One region of the Variovorax boronicumulans genome, then DNA from elsewhere that is predicted to be linked to it. Evidence: predicted binding sites of a transcription regulator. Region 1 holds the regulator's gene; each other region holds the start of a gene.
What was found. The regulator LexA, encoded in region 1, represses DNA repair genes until DNA is damaged. The targets are predictions, from matches to a motif close to ACTGTATNNNNATACAGT.
Positions count from the first base shown of each region.

Region 2: recA (recombinase RecA) is a predicted target of LexA. The motif match lies at 2,988-3,005, and genes of this name have one in related genera.
Region 3: VHAB30_RS23635 (ATP-dependent helicase) is a predicted target of LexA. The motif match lies at 1,812-1,829, and genes of this name have one in related genera.
Region 4: imuA (translesion DNA synthesis-associated protein ImuA) is a predicted target of LexA. The motif match lies at 1,453-1,470, and genes of this name have one in related genera.

Region 1 is NZ_BKDH01000001.1:2,443,557-2,447,684, reverse strand. It holds gene VHAB30_RS11185 (D-2-hydroxyacid dehydrogenase family protein) at 1-665, opposite strand, end outside; gene VHAB30_RS11180 (hypothetical protein) at 824-1,207, opposite strand; gene lexA (transcriptional repressor LexA) at 1,349-2,032, opposite strand; gene VHAB30_RS11170 (asparaginase) at 2,106-3,092, shown strand; gene adk (adenylate kinase) at 3,123-3,779, opposite strand; gene kdsB (3-deoxy-manno-octulosonate cytidylyltransferase) at 3,915-4,128, opposite strand, start outside.
Region 2 is NZ_BKDH01000004.1:305,004-309,131, reverse strand. It holds gene VHAB30_RS26495 (hypothetical protein) at 1-301, opposite strand, end outside; gene yiaA (inner membrane protein YiaA) at 416-856, shown strand; gene VHAB30_RS26485 (SRPBCC family protein) at 869-1,267, opposite strand; gene recX (recombination regulator RecX) at 1,281-1,754, opposite strand; gene recA (recombinase RecA) at 1,815-2,924, opposite strand; gene VHAB30_RS26470 (MarR family winged helix-turn-helix transcriptional regulator) at 3,071-3,556, shown strand; gene VHAB30_RS26465 (response regulator transcription factor) at 3,619-4,128, shown strand, end outside.
Region 3 is NZ_BKDH01000003.1:204,681-208,808, reverse strand. It holds gene VHAB30_RS23645 (YoaK family protein) at 1-574, opposite strand, end outside; gene corA (magnesium/cobalt transporter CorA) at 630-1,616, opposite strand; gene VHAB30_RS23635 (ATP-dependent helicase) at 1,842-3,959, shown strand.
Region 4 is NZ_BKDH01000001.1:2,877,517-2,881,644, forward strand. It holds gene VHAB30_RS13195 (Y-family DNA polymerase) at 1-672, opposite strand, end outside; gene imuA (translesion DNA synthesis-associated protein ImuA) at 641-1,438, opposite strand; gene VHAB30_RS13205 (ABC transporter substrate-binding protein) at 1,550-2,677, shown strand; gene VHAB30_RS13210 (aldo/keto reductase) at 2,755-3,675, shown strand; gene VHAB30_RS13215 (Bug family tripartite tricarboxylate transporter substrate binding protein) at 3,662-4,128, opposite strand, start outside.

The DNA.
Region 1 (4,128 bases):
TCCTCGTTGAGCCGCAGGTGCACCGACAGCACGTCGGCGGCCGCAAAGAATTCGTGGCGGTTCTGTGCCACCTGGAAGCCGTCGGAGCGCGCCTTGGCGCAGCTGGCCTCGCGGCCCCAGATCACGACCTGCATGCCGAAGGCCTGCCCGTAGCGGGCCACCAGCTGGCCGATGCGGCCGTAGCCCCAGATGCACAGCGTCTTGCCCTTGAGCACCGAGCCCATGCCGAAATTCGGAGGCATCGACGCCGACTTGAGGCCCGACTGCTGCCAGGCCCCGTGCTTGAGGTTGCTGATGTACTGCGGCAGGCGGCGCATGGCCGCCATGATCAGCGCCCAGGTGAGTTCGGCGGGCGCCTGCGGCGAGCCTGAGCCCTCGGCCACCGCCACACCGCGTTCGGTGCAGGCCGTGACGTCGATGTGGCCGCCGACGCGCCCGGTCTGGGAAATCAGCTTGAGCTTGGGCAGCTTCTCGATGAGCTGGCGGGAGATCTGGCTGCGCTCGCGGATGAGCACGATGACGTCCGCATCCTTGAGGCGAACCGACAGTTGGCCGATGCCCTTGACCGTGTTGGTGTAGACCTTGGCGGCGTAAGCGTCCAGCTTGGCAGCGCACTGCAGCTTGCGCACGGCGTCCTGGTAGTCGTCGAGGATCACAATGTTCATGGCATGCCATTGTGCCTCGCAGCATCGGCACGTCGCACGTGTGAACGTTTGGATACCCGGTGCCAGATGGCGGCCGGAAGGCCTGTTTCAGGCCGTTGGGGGTGAATCCGCCGTGCGCGTGCGGGGCGCGCAGGCACGGCGGGTTCGTTTGCACTTTCTCAGTGCAGGTGGCTGGGGCGGGGCGTGCCGCTGCCTGTTTCCGCGGCTTCCAATGCGGCGAGCCGGTCGAGTTCGGCGCACACGTCGGCCATGCGGCCGGAAATCACGACCCGGTTGGCGCAGCCGCGCTGCGTGCCTTGGCGGTCGACCACGCGGACCACGCGCAGCGGACGGGCGGGCGCTGCGGCGGCGGATGGCGAACTGGCAGGCGCGGAGCCGCCAGCGGGGCGCGCCGTGCAGGCGGGGCGGATGGCCACGTAGCGCAGGCCGGCGGCTGTGTCGCTGCTGTCACCGTGCGACGGGCGACGAGCGGGCATCCAGCGGGTGGCCAGCGATTGCAGGGGCGACCAGAGGTCGGCGATGGCGAGGAGGGCGATTCCCATGTGAACTCCAAAAAAGTATGAGGTTGAACACAGGCAGGATTTCTTGAATCGGCCACGACAGGGTGATGGCGACTTCGCGCCATACGCCCGCCACCTGTCGCGGCCGGATGAGGTGCTGCTTGTGGGCAGCAGGCCCGGGGCCTACATCAGCATCGTGTTGCGGATGAGGCCGACCGCGAGGCCTTCGATTTCGAAGGGCTCGCCGGGCTGGACGATGATGGTCGGGTAGTCGGGGTTCTCGGCGTGCAGCTCGATCACCTGCTTGTTGCGCTTCAGGCGCTTCACGGTGACTTCTTCGCCCAGGCGGGCCACCACGATCTGGCCGTTGCGCGCTTCCTTCGTGGCCTGCACGGCGAGCAGGTCGCCGTCCATGATGCCGGCGTCGCGCATCGACATGCCGCGCACCTTGAGCAGGTAGTCGGGCTGGCGCTGGAACAGCGTGTTCTCGACGTAGTAGGTCTGGTCGACGTGCTCTTGCGCGAGGATGGGCGAACCCGCCGCGACACGGCCGATGAGCGGCAGCGCGAGCTGGGCCATGCCGGGCAGCGAAAGCGAGAACTGGCTGCCTTCGCGGTGGCGCGTTTCGTGGAGCGAGCGCAGCGCATCGCCCTTGAGGCGGATGCCGCGCGAGGTGCCGCTGACGAGTTCGATCACTCCCTTGCGGGCCAGGGCCTGCAGGTGCTCCTCGGCGGCGTTGGCCGACTTGAAGCCCAGCTCGTTGGCGATTTCGGCGCGCGTAGGCGGCGCACCGGTGCGTGCGATGGCGGCCTGGATCAGGTCCAGGATCTGCTGCTGGCGGGCGGTAAGCTTCACTGCGAACTGCATAGTGGTTTCCTTGCGGCACTGGCTAGATATCCAGTACCTGTATTTTTAACCAGTTTTCAAAAGTTGACAAGCCATGACTCATTCCTCTTTGTCCGGGACGCGCCGCGTGGTCGTGCTGGGCACCGGCGGCACCATTGCCGGCAAGGCCGCCAGCAGCGGCGACAACATCGGCTACACCGCCGGACAGGTGGGCGTGGCGGACCTGCTGGGCGGCATCGAGGCGCCGGCCGGCGTGGCGCTGGTGGCGGAGCAGGTCGCGCAGCTCGACAGCAAGGACATGGACGCCGACACCTGGCGCCAGCTGGCCGCGCGCTGTGTGCACTGGCTGGCGCAGCCCGACGTGGCGGGCATCGTGGTCACGCACGGCACCGACACGCTGGAGGAAACCGCCTTCTTCCTGTACGCCGTGCTGGCGCCCGCCAAGCCGGTGGTGCTGACGTGTGCGATGCGTCCGGCGACGGCGCTGTCGCCTGATGGCCCGCAGAACGTGCGCGACGCGCTCGTGGTGGCCGCGACGCCCGGCGCGCAGGGCGTGACCGTGGTGTGCGCGGGCACGATCCACAGCGGCCTCGATGTGCAGAAGGTGCACACCTACCGTCTCGATGCCTTCGCGTCGGGCGATGCGGGGCCGGTCGGCTATGTGGAGGAGGGCGAAGTGCGGCGCGTGCGTGCGTGGCCGCAGGGCGCGCCGTTCGATGCGGCGCGGCTGGAGGCGGTATCGAAGCCGTGGCCCCGCGTCGAGATCGTCATGAGCCACGCGGGCGCGAGCGGTGCGATCGTGGAGGCGCTGCTGCTCCCGTTGGCTGAGCCCTTGCGCGGACTGGTCGTGGCCACGACCGGCAACGGCACCGTGCACCACGCGCTGGAAGCTGCAGCGCTGAAGGCGCAGGACAGCGGCTTGGTGGTGTTGCGCGCCACACGCTGTGCGAACGGACGCATCCTGCCGAAACCCGGTGACGGGCTGCGGGACGCGGGCGCACTCACGCCGGTGAAGGCGCGGGTCGCGCTGGTGCTGGAACTGTTGGGAGTGGCCGCCCTGCCGGAGGCGGAGGGCGGCTAGGAGAAAGAGGCTGACGAATCAGCCGCTGAATCAGCTGTTCAGTGCGGCAAGCGCGCGCTGCGTGATCTCGTCGACCGTGCCCACGCCCTGGATGGCGCGGTACTTCGGCGCGGCGGCCGGGTCGGTCTTGGCCCAGGCCGAGTAATAGTCGACCAGCGGACGGGTCTGCTGGCTGTAGACGTCGAGCCGCTTGCGCACGGTCTCTTCCTTGTCGTCTTCGCGCTGGATCAGCTCTTCACCGGTCACGTCATCCTTGCCTTCCACCTTCGGCGGATTGAATTTGACGTGGTAGGTGCGGCCCGATGCCGGGTGCGAGCGGCGGCCGCTCATGCGTTCGATGATGTCGCCGAAGGGCACGTCGATCTCGAGCACGTAGTCGAGCTTCACGCCGGCCGCCTTCATGGCGTCGGCCTGCGGAATGGTGCGCGGGAAGCCGTCGAACAGGAAACCGCCGTTGCAGTCGGGCTGCGCGATGCGTTCCTTCACGAGGTTGATGATCAGGTCGTCGCTGACCAGTGCACCCGAATCCATGATCGTCTTGGCCTGCAGCCCGAGGGGGGTGCCTGCCTTGACGGCGGCGCGCAACATGTCGCCGGTCGAGATTTGGGGAATGCCGTATTTCTGGCAGATGAAGGTCGCTTGCGTGCCTTTGCCTGCTCCGGGCGCGCCCAGCAAAATAAGTCTCATGGTGTCCTCGGAAGGTTCTTAGATTTTGTGTCGCGCCCCATGCGCACCCTCAGGCGCGCCGAGGCGGAATTGCGTCGAGGATAGCATGCGTGCCCGTGACAAATTGCCGCCGTTCCCTCGGGGACGGCGGGCAGTTCACGCAGGCGAGCCGGCCGCGAAGACCGCGCGCACGCGCGCCAGGTCTTCGGGCGTGTCGATCCCGGGGCCCGGGGCGACATCGCTCACATGCACTGCGATGCGGTGTCCGTGCCACAGCGCGCGCAACTGTTCGAGCGCCTCGGTGGCTTCGACAGGGGCGGGCGACAGCAACGGAAATTGCCGCACGAAGCCTGCGCGATAGCCGTAGATG
Region 2 (4,128 bases), on a different contig from region 1:
GCTGCATCGCGCGGGCGCGGCCCCGCTGCACGCCGAGCAGGAAGTACACACCGACGAACAGCGACAGCAGCACGGCCACCAGCAGCGGCGGCGACATGATCAGCGCCAGGATGGCGCCCGCGCCACCGGCCCGCGCCGCCGGGATGCCCGGGCCCTGCAGCTGGGTCAGGTAGTAGAAGAACACGCCGCCGCCGAGAAACAGGCCGATCAGCGCGCCCTTGATGGCCGAGCCGGCGAAGGCGAAGCCGGCCTTGGCGCCGGTGCGAACGAGGGACTGCGGGTGGGCGGGTGGCGACGACATGAAGGGTTCCTCCGGTTTTTCTGGAAAGCCGCCTCCTGCGAGGCCGGTCGCTGGCGATCATGCCACCGCCTTCCCGCACCATAATCGCGCCACACAACAACGAGGAGGATCGTCATGGGAACCGTCAAGTTTCAGAAACCGACCGGCGCATTCGTCGCCGCATCCTGGGCCGCGCTGATCATCGGCGCCATCGTGTACCTGCTCGGGCTGTGGAATGCCGCGATGCAGCTCAACGAGAAGGGCTACTACTTCACCATCCTCATGTACGGCCTGTTCTCGGCCGTGTCGCTGCAAAAGACGGTGCGCGACCGGCTCGAGGGCATCTCGGTCACCGGCATCTACTTCGGCCTGTGCTGGGTCTCGCTGCTGCTGTCGGTGGGCCTGCTGGCCGTGGGCCTGTTCAACGCCTCGCTGGCCGCCAGCGAGAAGGGCTTCTACGCCATGGCCTTCCTGCTGAGCCTGTTCGGCGCGGTGGCGGTGCAGAAGAACGTGCGCGACATCGCCGCGTACAAGGCCGAGAACCCGCTGGCCGACGACGTCACGGCCACCGAGTAAGCCAGGCCGGGCTCAGCCCGCCTTGAGCAGGCGGCGCAGGGCCTGCAGGTCGCGCGCGATCCATCCGGCATCGCGCGCAAAGGCCGCGTCGTCCATGTGCGGCTGGCGCAGCAGCGTGAACTGCAGCTCGCACACGCCAGGCGCCACGCCGATCACGCGAAACGGCAGGTAGACCTCGGGCACGCCTTCGGGCGCCACCCAGTGGTCGAGCACGCCCAGGTCGTTGGGCGGCGCAAAGCGCATGCGGGCCTCGCCGCTTTCGGGCGTGCGCACGATCCAGTGGTCGCCGTGCGGCACCAGCGCACTCTTCGCGAGGCCGCTGGCCCAGTCGGGCAGCCGCTTCGGATCGGACGCGAGCGCATAGGCGTCGCGCCATTCGCACTGCACGCGCTGCGTGATGACGCGGGACAAGGCCGCGTCGCCTTCATTCGCCGTTGGGGTCGTCGCTTGGGTCATCGAAGTCGCTCCTGAGCACCTTGGACACGACGGCGCCCGAGAAACCGCGCGCCATCAGGAATCGCATCTGTTTCGCGCGCTCCTTCGCATCGGCGGGTGGCGCGTCGAAGCGGCGGCGCCACAGGGCCGTGGCGCGCTCGACTTCGGTCTCCTGCAAGCCGGCCACCGCCTGCGCGATGGCTTCGGGCGCGATGCCCTTGGCCTGCAGCTCCTGCTTCACGCGCAACGCGCCCGAACGGGCGGCGCGCTGGTGCAGCACCGAGGCGACCACGCGTGGCTCGCTGATGAAGTCCTTGGCTGCCAGCTCGTCGAGCGCCTTCGCCAGCGTGCCGGGCTCTTCCTCGTGCTTCGCGAGCTTGCGCTCCAGCTCCGCGCGCGAATGCTCGCGCTGGCTCAGGAGGCGCAGGGCGCGGCCTTTGAGGGAGGGGGCACTGAAGGCCATTCGGGGGTGGTGGGTCGCTCACGCGGCCCACGCACTGCGCGAAGGCCGCTTATCTCGAACTTACTCCGCCGCCTTGTCGGACTTCGAGGCCTTGGCGGGCTTCTCGGCCTTCTCGGGTTCGGTGCCGGCGTCGGCCGCGAGCAGCGGAATGCCTAGCGACTCGCGCACCTTGTTCTCGATCTCGCGCGACAGGTCGGGGTTCTCGCGCAGGAATTCGCGGGCGTTGTCGCGGCCCTGGCCGATCTTCTCGCCGTTGTAGGCGTACCAGGCACCCGACTTGTCGATGATCTTGGCGTTCACGCCCATGTCGATGATCTCGCCCTCGCGGCTGATGCCTTCGCCGAACAGGATGTCGAACTCGGCCGTCTTGAACGGGGGCGACACCTTGTTCTTCACCACCTTCACCTTGGTTTCGTTGCCGATGGCCTCGTCGCCCTTCTTGATGGTGCCGATGCGGCGGATGTCCAGGCGCACCGAGGCGTAGAACTTCAGCGCGTTGCCGCCGGTGGTGGTTTCGGGCGAGCCGAACATCACGCCGATCTTCATGCGGATCTGGTTGATGAAGATGACCATGCAGTTGGTCTTCTTGATCGTGGCCGTGAGCTTGCGCAGCGCCTGGCTCATCAGGCGGGCCTGCAGGCCGGGCAGCGAGTCGCCCATTTCGCCTTCGATTTCGGCCTTGGGCGTGAGCGCGGCCACCGAGTCGACCACGATCAGGTCGACGGCGCCCGAGCGCACCAGCGAGTCGACGATTTCCAGGGCCTGCTCGCCGGTGTCGGGCTGGCTGATCAGCAGGTCGGACAGGTTCACGCCGAGCTTCTGGGCGTACTGCACGTCGAGCGCGTGCTCGGCGTCGACGAAGGCGCAGGTGCCGGCCTGCTTCTGCATGGAGGCAATCACCTGCAGCGTGAGCGTGGTCTTGCCCGAGGATTCCGGGCCGTAGATTTCAACGACGCGGCCACGGGGCAGGCCGCCGACGCCCAGGGCGATGTCCAGGCCCAGCGAGCCGGTGGACACCACCTGGATGTCTTCCAGCGCCTCGCCTTCGCCCAGGCGCATGATCGTGCCCTTGCCGAACTGCTTTTCGATCTGGGCCAGCGCGGCCTGCAGGGCCTTGGCCTTTTCACTGTTGGCGACCGAGATGCTTGCGCCCTTGACGACTGCGTCCATGTGGAAATCTCCTTGAATATCAACGGTTTGTGTCGGGGTTCATCCATCTGCTTTTAACCACAGGCTGGATGCTTGAACAGTAGTGTAGGGGCTCATGACGTTTCGCAAACCCACTTTAAAGTCAGTTTGCCTTACCATCTGAGGCCATGGCCGACTCCGCCTTTCCCACCGATCCCGACGCCTGGCGCCAGACCCACCTGGGCCGCCTGCTGGGCCATGCGATGCGCCGCTTCGACGAGCGTGTGCTGGCGCTCATGGCGCACGACATCGACGTGCCGCTGGCGCTGTCCAACCTGGCGGCGCGCGCGCAGGTGAGCGCGGCGCACATCCACATCACGCGGCACCTGGCGCGCGAGGGCTCGCGCCTGACCGAGCTGGCCGAGCGCGCCGGCATGACCAAGCAGGCCATGGGCACGCTGGTCGACCAGTGCGAGGCCTGGGGGCTGGTCACGCGCGGGCCCGACCCGCTCGACGCGCGCGCGCGGCGCGTGCTGTTCACGGCCGACGGGCTGGCCTGGCTGGACGCCTTCCGCCGCGCCGTGACGCAGACCGAGCGCGAGTTCCGCGCCAGCGTGGGCGACGAGATCGCCACCGTGGTAACCATCGGACTCGAAGCCTATACAGCGGGCTAGACTCGCGTTGAGACAAATGTGAACTGCGCCGGCATGGCGCCTGAATCCGCCGGAGGTGGCTCATGCGAATACTGATTGCCGAAGACGACCAGGTGCTGGCCGATGCCCTGCTGCGCAGCCTGCGCACCTCGGGCGCGGCGGTCGATCATGTGGCCAACGGCTCGCAGGCCGACACCGCGCTCATGACCCACAGCGAGTTCGACCTGCTGATCCTCGACCTCGGGCTGCCCAGCCTGCACGGCATCGAGATCCTCAAGCGCCTGCGCGCACGCGGCTCGCAGCTGCCGGTGCTGGTGCTCACGGCGGCCGACAGCGTGGAAGAGCGCGTCAAGGGCCTGGACCACGGCGCCGACGACTACATGGCCAAGCCCTTCAGCCTGCAGGAGCTCGAGGCGCGCGTGCGCGCCCTCACGCGGCGCGGCATGGGCGCCACCAGCAACGCGATCCGCCACGGCCCGCTGGTCTACGACCAGGCCGGCCGGGTGGCGACCATCGACGGCAAGATGATCGAGCTGTCGGCGCGCGAACTGGGCCTGCTCGAGGTGCTGCTGCAGCGCGCCGGCCGGCTGGTC
Region 3 (4,128 bases), on a different contig from region 1:
TGCGGTCGTGGCGCACTGGCAGCGGCGTGGACGGTGCGCGCCGGTTCCAGTAGAGCATCTTGCCCAGCTCAATCCCTACGTCGGTGATGTTGCCGGTCATGTGGGTGGTGCGTGTGCTGCCGCCCGAGGTCTTCGACGCCACGGCGTTCTGCAGGCCCATGATGAACGACAGCAGCAGCACCGTGAGCGGCACCGCGAACGGCGTGGCCCAGGTCAGCGTGATGGCGCCGGCGAGCCCGAACGGGAACATCAGCGCGGCCTCCAGCAGCAGCGGCAGCGCATACACGCCATGGAGCCGGTGCTGCCGCGCCCAGTTCACCAACACCGCGCAGACCGCGGCGCCGCTCACGAACGCCAGGATCGCGCCCAGCGCGTTCAGCAGCAGCGTGAGGTTGCCCAGCACCATGCCGTCCGCCAGCTGCGAGGCGAAGCCGCTCATGTGCGAGGTGTACATGTGCAGCACGAGGAAGCCGCCCGCATTGATGGCGCCGGCGTTGAAGGCCAGCAGCAGTCCGAGCGCGGTGTTCGTCGACGGCGCGCGGTGGCGGTTGGTGAGGAAACGAAGTCTGCGCACGGGGCTCTCCAGGTCAGCTGCCTGCCGGCAGCCACTCTAGCACCCAGTACAGCGACTACTTGAGCCAGCCGCGCCGGCGGAAGTACCACATCGGCACCAGCGCGCTCGCGGCCATCAGTGCGATGGCGTAGGGGTAGCCCATGGCCCAGTCGAGCTCGGGCATGAACTTGAAGTTCATGCCGTAGATGCTCGCGATCAGCGTGGGCGGCAGCAGCGCGACGCTGGCCACCGAGAAGATCTTGATGGTCTTGTTCTGGTTGATGTTGATGAAACCGACGGTCGCATCCATCAGGAAGTTGATCTTGTCGAAGAGGAAGGCCGTGTGGTTGTCCAGCGATTCGATGTCGCGCAGGATCTGTCGCGCCTCTTCGAACTGCTCGGCGTTGAGCATCTTGCTGCGCATCATGAAGCTCACGGCGCGGCGCGTGTCCATCACATTGCGGCGGATGCGGCCGTTCAAGTCTTCCTGCCGCGCGATGGCGCCGAGCACCTCGCCGGCCAGCTCGTCGCTGACGTTGCCCGACAGCACTTTCTTGCCCGCCACCTCGAGCTCGTCGTAGATGTTCTCCAGCGTGTCGGCCGAGTATTCGGCGTCGGCGTCGAAGAGCTTGAGCATCACTTCCTTGGCGTCTTCGATCAGTCCCGGCGCGCGGCGTGCGCGCATGCGCAGCAGGCGGAACACGGGCACGTCTTCGTCGTGGATCGAGAACAGCACGCCGCGGCTGCGCAGGTCGGTGTTGTGCTGGTTGAGGATGAAGGCGACGCGCACCGTGCGCGGGTCTTCGTCGTCGTCGATCAAGAAGTCGGAGCGGATGTGCAGCTCGCCGTTGTCTTCCTCGTAGAAGCGCGCCGATTCCTCGATGTCCTCGTCCATCGCGTCTTCGGGAATCGAGAGGCCGTAGTACTGCTTGATCCAGCGCTTTTCCTCGAGCGTGGGCGACTCGAGGTCGACCCAGATCGGCTGGAACTTGGAGAGCTCTTCGAGCGACTCGATCTCTTCCTGGACGAGGCGGCCGTTGGCGAGCGTAAAGATGTTGAGCATGGGCTCACTCCCGGGGATGACTGAACGATGGGCGAGGGAGGGGCGCTTTCAATTCCCGCAGACCCGGCGTCAGTACATCATGCGCGGCGTCGGATGGGAGTTGAAAGCTGCCGAGACGGGGCGGTTTCCATGGGGAGTCTCCGGTTGCAGCGAGGCGCGATTATGTCACCGGCCACTGGGGCACAAGGCGCGTGGACTGGACGGACATACAGTAAAGTCGTGCTCATGCAGACCCCTGCGTCCCCCGTTCTTTCCACCCCCCCGAAGACGCAAGCCGAGCGCCTGGCCGCGGCGCTCGCCGCGCTCAACGACGACCAGCGCGCGGCGGTCGAGCACGGCGTGGGCACGGCAGTCGGCGCCGACCACCGGCCGCTGCTCGTGATCGCCGGCGCGGGCTCGGGCAAGACCAGCACGCTGGCGCACCGCGTGGCGCACCTGATCGCCGACGGGGTCGATCCGCAGCGGCTGCTGCTGCTCACCTTCTCGCGCCGCGCCGCGCAGGAAATGGAGCGCCGCGCGGGCCAGGTGCTGGCGCGCGTGCTGGGCCTGAAGTCGGAGCGCCCGCCCGCGCTGCCGTGGGCCGGCACCTTCCACGGCATCGGGGCGCGGCTGCTGCGCGAGTACGCCGCGCAGATCGGGCTGGACGAGAACTTCACCATCCACGACCGCGGCGACGCCGAAGACCTCATGGGGCTGGTGCGACACGAGCTGGGCCTGTCCTCCACGGTCAACCGCTTCCCGCGCAAGGGCACCTGCCTGTCGATCTACTCGCGCTGCGTGAACACGCGCGCGCCGCTGGCCGCCGTGCTGAAGGACAGCTTTCCCTGGTGCGCCGAGTGGGAGGCGCAGCTCAAGACGCTGTTCGGCGCCTACGTCGAGGCCAAGCAGCAGCAGAACGTGCTCGACTACGACGACCTGCTGCTCTATTGGGCCGAGATGGTCGCCGAGCCCGCGCTGGCCGCGCACGTCGGCGCGCGCTTCGACCACGTGCTGGTCGACGAGTACCAGGACACCAACCTGCTGCAGGCCGAGATCCTGCGCGCGATGAAGCCCGATGGGCGCGGCGTGACGGTGGTGGGCGACGACGCGCAGTCGATCTACTCGTTCCGCGGCGCGACGGTGCGCAACATCCTCGACTTTCCCTCGCAGTTCTCGCAAGAGGCACGCATCGTCACGCTGGAGCGCAACTACCGCTCGACGCAGCCGATCCTCGACGTGTCGAACCGCGTCATCGCGCAGGCCGCCGAGCGGCACGCCAAGACGCTCTGGACCGACAAGCCCTCGGCCGGCAAGCCGGTGCTGGTGCTCGTGCCCGACGAGGCCGGGCAGGCGCGCTGGGTGGCCGACAGGATCCTGGCGCACCGCGAGGGCGGGCTGGCGCTGAAGTCGCAGGCGGTGCTGTTTCGCACCTCGTCGCACAGCGCGGCGCTCGAGCTGGAACTGGCGCGGCGCAACATCCCGTTCGTGAAGTTCGGCGGGCTCAAGTTCCTCGAGGCCTCGCACGTGAAGGACCTGCTCGCGGTGCTGCGTTTCGCGCAGAACCCGCGCGGGCGCATGGCGGGCTTCCGGGTCACGCAGCTCATCCCCGGCGTGGGCCCGGTCACCGGCACGCGCCTGCTCGACGCGATGGACCAGGCGGCCGACCCGGCCGCGGCCGTGCGCGACTTCGTGCCGCCGTCGGCCGCGCGCGAACAGTGGGCCGACTTTGCCCAGGCCTACGCCGCCTTGCGCGCGCCGTCGCTGCAGTGGCCGGCCGATGTGGAGGTGGCCATGCAGTGGTACCAGCCGCACCTGGAGCGGCTGTACGAAGACACCTCGGGCGTGCGCCGCGCCGACGTCGAGCAGCTGGCGCGGCTGGCGGCCGGCTATGGCTCGCGCGAGCGCTTTCTCACCGAACTCACGCTCGACCCGCCCGAGGCCACCAGCGACCGGCCCGGCCCGCCTTCGCTCGACGAGGACTACCTGATCCTGTCGACCATCCATTCGGCCAAGGGCCAGGAGTGGAACTCGGTGCACGTCATCAACGTGGTCGACGGCTGCATGCCGGCCGACGTGGCGCAGGGCGCGCACGAGCTGGAAGAAGAACGGCGCCTGCTCTACGTGGCGATGACGCGGGCCCGCGACCACCTGCACCTGGTGATGCCGCAGCGCTTCCACATCACGCAGCAGGCGGCGCGTGGCGACCGGCACCTGTACGCCAACCGCACCCGCTTCATCACCGAGTCCGACCTGGCGGGCTTCGAGTTGCAGACCTGGCCGCCGCCGCCGGTGCTGCCGCCCGCGGTGCCGCCGCCGGCCGCGGTGATCGACCTGCGCAACCGCATGCGCGCCGCCTGGCGCTGAACGGGCCGGCCCTTCGGGCGGGAGGGGCACTGCGCGCTGCACATGGAAACACTTGCTTCCAATGTGCCGCAACGGCACGCCACTGCGCGGGGGCAGCTATGGAATCAATAGCGGATTAGGGCATGCAATACACCGGCCCGTCACTCGGGCAAGCCCCGGTATTGCAATA
Region 4 (4,128 bases), 430 kb from region 1:
CCGCAGGTCGAGCGTCCATTGCAGCTCGAGCGCACGCGCGCCGCGCTGGCAGGCGCGCAGCCAGATCTGCAGCGCCGACAGCAGGCGGTTGGCCGACCACATGAGTTCGGGCCCGGTCTCGGCCAGCGCGGGCAGTTCGAGCTTCTGCTCGAACACGTCGGGCAGCGTGAGCCAGGCGTGGGTTTCGGGGCGCAGGCCCCAGGCGATGTCGAGCGCCTCGCGCAGCCCGGCGCCGAAGCGCCGCGCCAGCCCGCCGCGCGGCAGCGCCGCCACCTCGCCCCAGGTGCGGCAGCCCAGGCGCGCGAGCAGATCGAGGTGGCCCTGCGCGGCCGTCAGCGTGTCCAGCGGCAGGCCGGCCGGCACCTCGGCGGGCCGGTGCTCGTTGCGCGCGAACAGGCGCAACCGCGCCAGCGCGATCAGGCTGGTGGCGCCCTGCGCGCCGCGCATGCGCGCGTCGGGCGCGGGGTTGAGGGCCAGCAGCTGGCGCATCAGCGGCGCGCGACCGCCCCACAGGCGTTCGCAGGCCGAGACCTCGAGCATCAGCGCCTCGTCCTGCCAGGCGACGTGCGGCGTGAACTGCAGCGCCCACCAGCCCAGGGCTTCGGGCGGAGGCATGTCGGGGGCGTCGGCTTCTTCGGACTCAGACGACCACTGCAAGGCGATCCAGTGCATCCGGGCCTCCTTTCCATGCGTCGATGCGCACCACCGTGGCCGACGGCGCCGCGGCCGGCGCCACGGGCGGCTGCAGGCGCAGCTGGCGCCGCACGCGGGCGGCGGCCAGCAGCGCGCTCATGCGGGCATTGCGCGCCGGCACCCGCACCGGCGCGGCCAGCGGCGGGCCCCGGCGCTTGAGCAGGTGCAGCGCGATCTGCGCCGGATCGTCCGCGCAGCGTTCGGCACGCAGGCGCAGCCGCGCGGGCGAGGCCGACAGCGCCACCGACTCGGGCCGGCACACGAACAGCAGCACCTCGTGCTGTGCGGCGGCCAGCTGCAGCCGCCGTAGCTCGCCCACGCGGGCCTGCGGCAGCCAGGCGACGACGGCGGCGATCTCGGCGCAGCGCAGCGCCTGCTCGCAGGCCCACAGGCGCGCGGCCGGGGCGTCGCTGCGCACGCACATCAGCGCCTCCACCGGCAAGCCCTGCGCCGCCAGCGCGGTGCCGCAGGGTTCGTAGGGCGCGCCGACCAGCACCACCGGCCCGCCGCGCGCTTCCACGGCCTGCGCCAGCGCGGGCAGCAGCAGGCGCCAGACATGGGCTTCGGGCGTGGCCTGCAGCAGCTCCGTCATCGCGCCCACGGGCCAGCCGCCGCCGGGCAGCTCGGCGTCGAGCGCGGCATGCCCGGTGGCCACGACCTGCGCGTCGGCCAGGCCGAGTTCGTCGGCGTGCCAGACGCCGCGGCCCGCGGCGGTGGAAAAGGAGTCGAGGAAAGGGAGGCCCATGATTGCAGTTGTTAACTGTATTTTTATACAGTATTCCCCGGGTCGCAACCAGCGATCGATTTACCTGCGAAGGCCCGCGCCTTAAGATCGGTTTATTAACAATTAGTGACCATGAGACACAAAAAGATTCACCTGCGGTTTCTGGCCCTCGCCGCCCTCGTCTTCGCAGGGGCGCCTGCCTCGGCCCAGCCCGCCAAGCCGCTCCTGATCGGCCAGACCTACGTGCAGACCGGCCCGCTCGCGTCGCTGTCGACCGAGCCGCTGGTGGGCATCCGTGCCATGTTCACCGCGCTGAACGCGAGCGGCGGCGTCAACGGCCGCCCGGTCGAGCTGCGCCAGCTCGACGACGCCTACGACCCCGCCAAGGGCGCAGAAAACGTCAAGACCTTCGCGCGCGACGGCGCCGTGGGCGTGCTGATGCCCATCGGCACCTCGTCGGCGGTCGGTGCGCTGAAGGCGGCCAACGAGCTGAAGATTCCCGTCGTCGGCCCCTACACGGGCGCGGGTCCGGTGGTGAAGTTCAGCGAGTTCGGCTTTCCGGTGCGCATCAGCTTCGACGAGGAATACAGCCGCATCGTGAACCACCTGTTCACCATCGGCCTGTCGCGCATCGCCTTCGCGCACAACGACAACCCCGGCGCGCGCTCGGCGATGGAAAGCACGCAGAAGTTCATCGCCGAACGCGGCGACAAGATGGTCGGCAGCGTGGCCATCAAGAACGACGGCTCCGACGCGGCCGAGCGCGCCGCCGAGCTGGCCAAGCTCAAGCCCAAGGCCGTGGTGCTGTCGGCCACCAACGACGTGGCGGCGAAGTTCATCGCGGCCTACCGCGCGACCGGCGGCGAGACGGCCTTCTATTCGTTCTCCTTCCTGAATGGGCAAAAGCTCTTCCAGGACATCAGGAAGGATGCGGCCGGCGTGGTCATCTCGCAGGTCGTGCCCTACCCGTGGAACAGCGCGATGCCCGTCATCGCCGAGTACCAGGCGGCGATGAAGAAGATCGGCATGACCGAGTTCAGCTACGCGAGCCTGGAGGGCTACGTCACGGCCAAGGTCATGGTCGAAGGCCTGAAGCGCGCGGGCGCCAACCCGACGCCCGAGTCGCTGCAGAAGGGCCTGGAGTCGTTCAAGACGCTGGACCTCGGCGGCATCGCCGTGTCGTACCGGCCCGGCGAGCACCGCGGGCTGACCTTCTCCGAGCTCTCGATGCTCAAGGCCGACGGGCGCTACCTGCGCTGAGCCCTTCCGCCCGCCGGCATGGCGGGCGCAGAATTTCGTTCGTGACAACGCCCCTCACGAACGCACACCCTTACGCCCTGACGCGCGCCCGGTTGCTCCGACTGGGCGCAGCCCTGTGCGCGGGTGCCGCGCTCCCCTCCTTCGCCCAGCAGCAACCCGGCAGGCCCGCGATGCAGATGACCACCCGCCCCATTCCCTCCACGAAGGAAGCCCTGCCGGTCGTCGGCTGCGGCACCTGGATCGGCTTCGACCAGCGCCCCGGCACCGACGAATACAGGCGCCTGCCCGGCGTGCTCGATGCGCTCTTCGCGGCCGGCGGCACGGTGATCGACAGCTCGCCGATGTACGGCCGCTCCGAGGAAACCACCGGCGAACTGCTGGCCGCCGCGAAGCCGGGCGCCAGGCCCTTCCTCGCGACCAAGGTCTGGACCTCGGGCCGCGAAGCCGGCATCGCGCAGATGGAACAGTCGTTCACTCGGCTTCGCACGCAGCAGATCGACCTGATGCAGGTGCACAACCTCGTCGACTGGCGCACCCACCTCGCCACGCTGCGCGGCTGGAAAGACAAAGGCCGCGTGCGCTACATCGGCATCACCCACTACACCGCCTCGGCCTACGACGAGGTCGAGGCCGTGCTGCGCGCCGAGCAGCTCGACTTTGTGCAGATCAACTACTCGCTCGATGCGCGCGATGCCGAACAGCGCCTGCTGCCGCTCGCGGCCGAGCGCGGCGTGGCGGTGATCGTCAACATGCCCTTCGGCGGCGGTGGCCTGCTGCGGCGCCTGCGCGACAAGCCGCTGCCCGCCTGGGCCGGCGATATCGGCTGCACGAGCTGGGCACAGGTGCTGCTGAAGTTCGTGCTGAGCCATCCGGCCGTGACCTGCACGATCCCGGGCACGGGCCGCGCGGAGCACATGGCCGACAACGCCGCGGCCGGCGCCGGCACCTTCCCCGACGCCGCCTTCTGGCGCCGCGAGGCCTCTTCTATTCGAACTTGACGTTGTGCTCCCGCACGGTCGCGCCGAAGGCGTCGTACTGCGTGCGGAAGAACTCGGCGAACTTCGCGGGGCTCATGCCGTAGCCCTCGAAGCCCTGCTGCACCAGCTGCGCATGCACGTCGGGCCGCTTGAGCGTGTTCTGCAACTCCTGCGAGAGCCTGTCGGTGATCTCCTTCGGCAGCCCCGGCGGCCCGAAGAAGCCGGCCCAGGGCGTGATCGTGAGCTTGCCCAGCCCCAGCTCGCCGCCCGTCGGCACATCGGGCAGCAGGCCGCTGCGCTGCGGCAGCAACGTGACCAGCGCGCGGATGCGTCCCTCCTTCACGAAGCCCGGCGCCAGCGTGCCGGTGGTGAACATCATCTGGATCTGCCCGCCCAGCAGGTCGGTCATGGCCTGCATGTCGCCCTTGTAACGCGCGTTGACCACCTTGCGCTCGCCGAGCAACTGCAGCATCG